Regions from separate parts of the Nocardia sp. NPDC004415 genome, predicted to be linked through region 1. Evidence: riboswitches for the same ligand, from Rfam matches in the RefSeq annotation. Region 1 holds a riboswitch; each other region holds the start of a gene.
What was found. Region 1 has a riboswitch for cobalamin ahead of ACWEMY_RS12615 (ABC transporter substrate-binding protein). Riboswitches for the same ligand answer to the same signal wherever they lie in the genome.

Region 2: another riboswitch for cobalamin. It lies ahead of cobN (cobaltochelatase subunit CobN); the one in region 1 lies ahead of ACWEMY_RS12615 (ABC transporter substrate-binding protein).
Region 3: another riboswitch for cobalamin. It lies ahead of ACWEMY_RS17810 (ABC transporter substrate-binding protein); the one in region 1 lies ahead of ACWEMY_RS12615 (ABC transporter substrate-binding protein).
Region 4: another riboswitch for cobalamin. It lies ahead of ACWEMY_RS21295 (CbtB domain-containing protein); the one in region 1 lies ahead of ACWEMY_RS12615 (ABC transporter substrate-binding protein).

What each region holds. Positions count from the first base shown of each region.
Region 1 is NZ_JBSGDP010000020.1:59,396-61,589, forward strand. Features, by position in the region: gene ACWEMY_RS12615 (ABC transporter substrate-binding protein) at 1-876, opposite strand, end outside; cobalamin riboswitch at 905-1,095, opposite strand; gene ACWEMY_RS12620 (TerD family protein) at 1,142-2,194, opposite strand, start outside.
Region 2 is NZ_JBSGDP010000031.1:27,832-30,025, forward strand. Features, by position in the region: gene cobN (cobaltochelatase subunit CobN) at 1-1,189, opposite strand, end outside; cobalamin riboswitch at 1,229-1,355, opposite strand; gene ACWEMY_RS16605 (hypothetical protein) at 1,385-1,873, opposite strand; gene ACWEMY_RS16610 (MerR family transcriptional regulator) at 1,907-2,194, opposite strand, start outside.
Region 3 is NZ_JBSGDP010000035.1:17,234-19,427, forward strand. Features, by position in the region: gene ACWEMY_RS17800 (hypothetical protein) at 1-84, shown strand, start outside; gene ACWEMY_RS17805 (hypothetical protein) at 68-856, shown strand; cobalamin riboswitch at 822-1,015, shown strand; gene ACWEMY_RS17810 (ABC transporter substrate-binding protein) at 1,032-2,194, shown strand, end outside.
Region 4 is NZ_JBSGDP010000048.1:32,926-35,119, forward strand. Features, by position in the region: gene ACWEMY_RS21285 (alpha/beta fold hydrolase) at 1-664, opposite strand, end outside; gene ACWEMY_RS21290 (antibiotic biosynthesis monooxygenase family protein) at 696-1,019, shown strand; cobalamin riboswitch at 1,090-1,211, shown strand; gene ACWEMY_RS21295 (CbtB domain-containing protein) at 1,244-1,444, shown strand; gene ACWEMY_RS21300 (CbtA family protein) at 1,435-2,194, shown strand, end outside.

The DNA.
Region 1 (2,194 bases):
CTGCGGCTGCGCGTCGGCGCGGGTGTAGCTGGCCTTGCAGCACTGGCTGGTCAGGATGATGTCGGGATCGGCGGCGATGAGGGCTTCCGCACTGATCGGCACATTCCGGCGCTCGGTGAGATCGGCGAAGGCGTTCACTCCGCCCGCCGCCTCGATGATCTGGGTGACGAAGTCGATCCCGCCCGCGACGGTGTAGGACCCGTCGTCCTTGGGCGTGAGGACCGCGACCCGCGGCCGGGGGGCGTCGGCGACCTTGGCGCGCACCGCCGCGATGCGCGCGGTCAGCTGTGTGACCACTTCCTCGGCACGCTCGTCGACACCCCACAGCGCGCCCAGATCACGCAGGTCGGCGTACACATTGTCGAAGCGCACGGTCTTCGGGTCGATCGCCTCGTCGGCCAGTCCGTCCGCGCTCGGGCACAGCGGGCTCAGCACCCAGGTCCGCACACCCAGCTCGTGCAGGCTGCCGCGGGTGCCGACGCTGTTCTGCGCGGAGGCCGCGAAGACGCCGTTGTAGCCCGAGAGCACGAAATCCGGCTTCTTCGCCAGCAGTTCGTCGCGGCTGGGCAGCTTCTCGACGTAGTCCGACTTCGCCTGCGCGTCCCGGTATTCGGGCAGCACGGCCGCGTCGAGGAACGCCGTCTGCACGAGCCGGTCGGTGACGCCGAGGGCGTGCGCGATCTCGATCGAGGGCTGGTAGGCGGCGTAGATGCACTGCGGCGGGGAGCCGACGGCGACATCGATGCCGCAGTTGGCACGGGTGACGGCATTCGCGCCGGTGGTGGCCGGTGCGGGCGGGCCACCGCACCCGGCAACGACGATCGCGCAGGCGATCAGCGCGCCGGTACGCAGGCGCGCGACAACAGAGGAGGTCAAGAGACGGCCTTCCAGGTCCTCGTGGAATGGGTACTGCGTGGCCGTGGCCGGTCTCCTGGCTGACGGGATGGCGCGCGACGGATCAGCCTTCCCAGGGCATGCCCCAGTGGCCCCGGACGGCATCGGCCGCCCGGATCGATCAGTCGCTCCCGATCACAGTGGCGAGGGCCGCATCGGTTTCGCACCGATTTCCCGAACACCACGGCTCGGGGACTGTACCAAGATCGGAAACCGGACGGTCGGGCCGGATGGTCGAATTGTCCGATCAGCGAGGATCGGGGCAGGTTCCCGCGTACCGGGTCAGGCCGAGACCGTTCTTGCCTTTGCTGCGCCCGACCGGCCCGTTCTTGGCCGAACGGACCCAGGCACCAGCGGTGTCGAGCACGGGCATGCGTTCGCTGAAGGCGCGGCTGTAGCGGGTGGTGCCGTCGACGGTGAGGATGCCCTCGCGCACGTCGATGTGGGCGACGGTGGCCCAGAAGGAGTTCTTGCCGTTGCCGATCAGCACGGTGATCTGGTCGGCGTCGGCGCCCGGCAGCCCGTCGGGCCCGGGGCGGCCGTAGCGCACGCGCACGCGGGGACGGCCGAAGGTGTCGATGGCGCCCGCGCCGTTGTCGACGGACTGGTAGACGTTGAGCAGCAGGTCACCGTTCTCGGTCGGGCGCACGACGACCTGTTCGGTGGCGGGCCGGTTGTTAGCGCCGGGGCCGCGGGAATCACCCTGGTGGTGCAGGAACGGCCAGACGGCCAGATCGCCCTGATGACCTTTCTCGCCGCTGATCACCACGTAGTCACCGGTGATCTCGTTGCGGCAGAAGAAGTACACGTCCAGATCGCCGGTGCCGTAGCGGGTGACCTGCCCGTCGGGCGCGTAATGCGCACCGCGGCCGTCCCATTCGAGACCGACGGTGAGAACGTACCCGGGGTCACCCTTGCGCAGGTCGATGCTGGCGCGGCGGTCGGGTGAGTCCTTGGTGAGGACCACATCGACCTTGCGCAGATCCACCTGCGGTGCCGCCGGCGCGGGCGCCGCGACGGGCTGCACAGGTGCCGAGTCCTCGGCGGGCTCCTCGTCGACGACGATCCCGTGCTCGGTCGCGAAGGCCGCGAGCCCCGCGCTGTAGCCCTGCCCGATCGCGTCGAGCCGCCACCCGTCGCCCCGCCGGTACAGCGCCACCGCCTGCAACACCGTCTCGCTCGTCAGATCCGGCGGCGTGAACGTCATCGACTGCCCCTCACCCGCGACGGTGACCCGCAGACCACGCACCTCGCCGAACCGGATGCCCTGCGCCTCGGTACTACCCGCGATCACGACCCG
Region 2 (2,194 bases), on a different contig from region 1:
CGCCCGCGGCGATCAGGGCGTGGATGAGCACGTCGCCGTCGGCCTGCTCCAGGCCGGGGATCTCGCCGGGTTCGCCGAGGTCGTAGCCCGCGGCGCGCAGTTCGGTGAGCAGGCGGATGGCCGAGGCGGGGGTGTCCAGGCCGACGGCGTTGCCGATGCGGGCGTGCTTGGTCGGGTACGCGGAGAGCATGATCGCGATCCGTTTGTCGGCGGCCGGGATGTGGCGCAGGCGCGCGTGGCGCACCGCGATACCGGCGACCCGGGCGGCGCGTTCGGCGTCGGGCACATAGGTGGACAGGCCGTCGGCGTCGAATTCCTTGAACGAGAACGGGACCGTGATGATGCGGCCGTCGAACTCCGGCACCGCCACCTGGGTGGCCACGTCGAGCGGCGAGAGGCCGTCGTCGTTGTCCTCCCACTGGGCGCGGCCGCTGGTCAGGCACAGGCCCTGCAGGATCGGCACGTCCAGGGCGGCCAGCGCGGCCACGTCCCAGGCTTCGTCGTCACCACCGGCCGAGGCGGTGGCGGGCTTGCTGCCGCCCGCGGCGAGCACGGTGACCACCAGGGCGTCTGCGCGGCCGAGCACTTCGAGCAGTTCCGGTTCGGCGGTGCGCAGCGAGGCGCAGTAGACGGGCAGCGCGCGGGCGCCCTTGGCCTCGATGGCCGTGCACAGCGCGTCGATGTAGCCGGTATTGCCCGCCAGGTGCTGGGCGCGGTAGTAGACCACCGCGACGGTCGGGGCGTGCGGTTCCAGGATGCGGGCCGAGCGCTCGAGCTCACCCCAGCTGGGCAGCTGCACCGGCGGTTCGAAGCCGTGGCCGGTGAGCAGCACCGTGTCGGACAGGAAGTGGTGCAGCTGACGCAGGTTCTCCGCGCCACCGGCGGCGAGGTAGTTGTGCGCGTCGGCGGCCACACCCACCGGCACGGTGGAGCATTCCATCAGTTCGGCGTCGGGGGCGATCTCGCCGCCGAGGGCCACCATCGGCACCCCACTGGCCCGGATCGCGTCCAGGCCCTCCTCCCAGGCGCGTTTGCCGCCGAGGATGCGCACGATCACCAGGTCGGCGCCGTCGAGCAGCTCCGGCAGGTCCGCCACGAGCAGCCGGGCGGGGTTGCCCCACCGGTACTCGGCGCCGCTCGCGCGCGCGCTCAGCAGATCGGTGTCGGAGGTGGACAGCAGCAGGATCACAGGGTGAGACCTTCCTCGGGTGACGCGCCCAACGGGGTGGTTGTCGTGTGCTCGCCGGAGAGGGTCTGGCTGTTCACAGTGGCGCGACCGCACCGGATTTCCACCGGTTTCCTCGACGCCCGCCGAGCATGACGATGGTAACGGCCCCACCGCCGCCACAACTTTCCAGCCCGCGTCCGGTCCCCGGAGGACCGATCAGGGGGTGGGGCGTGCGGTGGTGTCCCCGGCGGCCACGGCGGCGGCGACCTCGTCCAGGGCCCGGCGGATCATCGTCCCGTAGTCGTCGTCGGCGAGGGCCCCGACGTGGGCGCGCGCGGCGTCGAGATGGTGGCCGGCGGCGGGGAAGGCACCGAGGCGGCGGAAGTTGTCGGCCAGGTTGAGGTGCAGCGACGGGTAGAACCCCGCGACCCGCAGACCCGCGTGGTGTTCGGTGAGCCGGGCGTCGGTCAGGGTGTCGGCGGCGTCGAGGGCGCGGATGTCCCAGGCGAGGGCCTCGGCCGGATGGTCATGGAGGTCGGCGAGGTAGTGGGCGAGGGTGCAGCGGTGCAGGGGGTCGCCCGCCGCGCCGATCTCGGACCACAGGGCGACCAGGGTGGCGCGGGCGGAATCGGTGTCGCCCGAACGGGATTCGGTCACCGCGGCGGTGATCCGGGTCATCACGGGGTCGGTGGTGGGGGTGGTCATGGAGTTCCTTTCGGCAGGACTGTGCGCAGTCGGCTAGTGGGTTGCCGGGTCGGCGGATTCGGGGCGCCGGGGCATCGCCAGGGTGAGCAGGGTGCCGTCGTCGGCGGAGCGGACGCGGACCGGCTGGTCGGGAGCGATGAGGTCGAGCATGAGGTCGGGGCCGACCGCGCCCGCCACCGCCGGATAGAGGGTGGTCACGGCGAAATGGATGGTCATGGGCGGGCCGGTGACGGTGGCGGCGAGGGTGTGGACGGATTCCCCGTCGGTGAGCCGGAGGCTGCCCGGGATCGCTTCGAGCGTCACCGTGGCGGCCTGTACCGA
Region 3 (2,194 bases), on a different contig from region 1:
AACCGGTCCGTGTCCTTCATCGATTACGGCGACCGGTTCCGCTTCAGCATGAACACCGGGGACTACCTTGCTCCCCGGATCTAGCCTCCCGGACGGGATCGTCACCTACCCGCTGCCGGTCGAGGACGACCTGTTCACCGCACTCGCCGCCTCCGTCGACTGGGAAGACCTCGGCAAGGGCCGCCGCGGCGCCGTGCTGACCAGAATCGATGCCACCGGCGGCATCCCGCTCGTCCGCACCACCGCGCGCTACGGCCGTCCCGCCCAGCACTTCGCGACCGTGCACGAGCGTCTGGCCCGGCGGATCCAGGCCCGCGCCGAACTCCCGGCGGCCTTCGACAACGCGCTCGCCGAGCGCTACACCAATGCCTACGCGACCATGGGCAGCCATTCCGATCAGGCCCTCGATCTGGCCGACGAGTCGTTCATCGCCGTCTTCTCCTGCTACCGGTATCCCGAGCTCCCGCCGCGCACGCTGATCGTCGAACCGAAGAACTCCGGCAAGAGATTCGACATCCCCCTGACCCACCACGGCGTCGTGGTGTTCTCGGTCGCCACGAATCGGCTCCTCCGGCACAAGATCGTGCTGGACACGGCCGCCCGGACCACGGAGAACGAGTGGCTGGGCGTCACCTTCCGGACATCGAAGACTGTTCTCCACTTCCGCGACGGACACCCCTACCTGCACCGGGGTGCGCGCCTCACCACGGCCGACGACGAACAGCGACGCGAGTTCCACGCCCTGCGACGACGCGAGAACACCGAGACGGATTTCACCTATCCCCCGCTGACATACACCGTCAGCGACAGCGACCTGACCCCGCCCGTTCCCCCACCGGCGTGCCCCGTCCGCTAGGTTCACTTCCGCAGGGAACACCGGTGCGAATCCGGGGCTGTCCCGCAACTGTGACCGAGGAGCAGACCTTCATCCATGGCCACGACCTTCCTGGGTTGGAAGGCCGAAGGCGAGCGTTGATCCGGGAGCCAGGATACCTGCACCGCTTCAGGATCTAGCTTCACGAGGATGAGAAATGCGAGTGCTCACTCGCCGCAGGCACGATGCCCTGCGGCTGTCCGACCATGCCCGGACCGGGCGGCGGCGCCGTTCCCGCGCCGCAGGCGTGCTGGCCGCGCTGCTCGCGGCCACCCTGATGGTCACCGGATGCGCGGGCGAGGCCACCGACGGTGGTGCCGCCGCGGCACGGGCGCTGCGCGAAGCCGGTGACGGCACCCTGACGATCTACAACTCCTACAAGATCGCCGGTCTCGACCCGGCGGGTACCGGCACGAACTGGCTGTTCGACTGGGGTGTCGCGGAGAACCTGCTGCAGGTCACCGAGTCCGGCGAGATCGCGCCCTGGCTGGCCGAATCGGTGGTGCGCGACGGCGACACCCGCTGGATCGTGACGCTGCGCGACGGTGTCACCTTCCAGAACGGCAAGCCGGTCGACGCCGCCGCCGTGGCCGCGGCTCTGACCCGGCAGATCGCCGAATCGTCGGCGGCCAGGGTGTACCTGGACAAGGCGACGACGGTGACCGTGGACGGCGCCAAGGTGGTCATTACCACCCCCGCGCCGAACGCCATGGTGCCCGCCGCCCTCGCGGCGCGCGACAACTCGCTGCAGATCTACGACGTCGCCGCCGTGCAGGCCGCGGGCGGTGACTCGGCGAAGATCGTCGGCGCGGGCGCGTACTCGGGGCCCTACGCGATCACCGCGTGGAGCCCGGACAATCTCGTGCTCGCCCCCTACCAGAAGCATTGGGAGGGAACGCCGCCGCTGAAGGGCGTCACGGTCCGCGTCGTGCCCGACGAGCAGGCCCGGCTGGCCGGGGTGCGCAGCGGTGAGGCCGATATGGCGTTCTACCCGTCCACCTCGGCGAAGCTGGAACTGCGCGGCGACAGCGACATGCACGTGCTGTCCTCCGAGCAGGCGCTGCAGTCGCTGCTGGTGGAGATGAACCTGAAGGCGGGCATCTTCACCGACACCGCCGTCCGCAAGGCGTTCACCGCGTCGATCGACTACGCGGGGATCGCCGAAGACGTCGGCAACGGCCAGTTCGCGGCCGCCACCGGCCTGTACCCGCCGTCGATGTCGTTCGCCCAGGACAACCAGGTCCACGATCTGGACGAGGCGAAGCGCCTGCTGGACGCGGCGGGCTGGGCGCCCGGCGCCGACGGCATCCGGGCCAAGGA
Region 4 (2,194 bases), on a different contig from region 1:
CACCCTCGACCCACGCGTACTCGGCATCCGGGTGCACCTCCGCCATGGTCCGCATCTGACCCGGCGGGGTGATGGTGTGCTCGCCCTCGATGAGCAGTGTGGGCATCGTGAGCGATTTCCATTCGGTCCAGAAATCGCGGGTGCCCCATTCCTCGGAGATCGCGCGGAAGGTGTCGACCTCGCCGTGCAGGCGATAACCCTCGACGCTCCCGGTGAAAGCGCGCAGGAAATACCGGCCCGCGACCGGCCCGAAATAGTCGAGCACCGCCTGGTCGTCCGCGAACGGCTGCGGCCAGGAGTGGATGAGTTCGGCCCAGTGCGCGGCGGTGCGGCCGGTGAAATCGGGGGCGATGTCCTCGACGACCAGCGCGCGGACCCGCTCGGGATGGGTCGCCGCGAAGACCCAGCCGTGGATGGCGCCCATCGAATGCCCCACGATCACCATCGGCTCGCCGATCCCGGCGGTGAGCCCGGCCAGATCGGCCACGAATGCCTCGGTGCTGAGCTCGGCGGGCGGGGTGCGCCCGTGCCCGGCCGCGTCGACGGCGTACACGTGCCCGTACTCACGCAACCACGGCAACTGATCGGACCAGGTCCGCGCACTGCCCATCAACCCGTGCAGCAGCAGGATCGGGACGCCGGTTCCGCCTTCGTCGTACAACACCCTGCCGATTGTGCACCGTATTGTCGAGGTCATGGCTGTTGTGAAGATCAATGCGATCGAGATCCCCGAAGGTGCCGGTCCGGAGCTGGAGAAGCGCTTCGCCGCGCGGGCCCACGCGGTGGAGAACTCCCCCGGTTTCCTCGGCTTCCAGTTGCTGCGCCCGGTCGCCGGTGACAACCGGTATTTCGTGGTGACGCAATGGGATTCGGAGGAATCCTTCGCCGCGTGGCGCGACGGTCCGGCGCGCGCCGCGCACGCGGGCAACGGTGGTGAGGGCGAGCGTCCCAAGCCGGTCTCCACGGGTGCCTCGCTGCTCGAGTTCGAGGTCGTCCTCGACGTGCCCGCCAAGGGCTGACAGCGGCGTTTCCGCTGGACATGCGGATGCGCGTATTGACGTGGGCGCCTCGCGACTGTCACAGTTCGAGGGAAAACATACGCGAGGGTGCGCGGTAATCCGGTGAGATTCCGGAGCGGTCGCGCCACTGTATCCACGTACCGGGTCCCCGGTGCCGGAGAGCCAGACACCGGCACCTTCGCACCGCTTCGACCGTGGGACGCGTATCCCTGAGGAGGACCCGAATGGCGCTCGCGCATTCACCCAGCCGGTCTGCCGGCCTGGACAACCTGGCCACCGTGCTCGTCACGGTCGGTGTCGTTCTGCTCGCACTGCTCACGCTGTACCTGGTCGGATTCGATCAGGGTGCCGTCTCCCGTAGCGGCATGTACCTGCACGAGCTGATGCACGACGGACGCCACCTGCTGGGTGTCCCGTGCCACTGATCGGATCACTCAAGACCCTGCTGTTGCGCGGCCTGCTGGCCGGCCTGATCGCCGGCCTGCTGGCCGCCACAGTGGGCTATTTCGTCGGCGAGCCCCAGGTGGACGCCGCGATCGCCATCGAGGAAGCCGCCGCCGCTCCTGCCGAGCACGGTCACGAGGCGGCCGAACCCGAGGGCCACTCACACGGCGACGAGGACGAACCGCTGGTCAGCCGCTCCGGGCAGAAGGCGGGACAGTTCCTCGCCCTCGGTCTGGCCGGGATGGCCTTCGGCGCGCTGCTCGCGTCCGCGCTCAATGTCGCCCGCCGCTTCACGAGTCTGTCGGGGCCGCGCCTGTCGCTGCTCGCCGCCGGATTCGCGTGGGCGGCGATCGTGGCGGTGCCGTTCTTCAAGTACCCGGCCAACCCGCCCGCGGTGGGTGACCCGGAGACCATCAACAGCCGCACCTGGCTGTGGGTCGCCGCCGTGGTACTCGGTCTGCTCGCCGTCGCGGCCTCGGTCGCGGCCTACCGGGCGCTGGCCGGGCAGCTCGACACGCTGCGGCTCATCGCGGCGGTGGTCGCGTTCGTGCTGGTCACCACCATCGGCTACATCCTGCTGCCCGGGGTGAACGAGGTGGCCGAGGACTTCCCCGCGACGCTGCTGTGGCGTTTCCGGGTGGCCTCGCTGGCCGAGACCACCACGCTGTGGGTGTCGCTGGGCCTGGCCTTCGCCGCGCTCACCGAGTTCGCCTCGCGGTCTAGCACCGCGG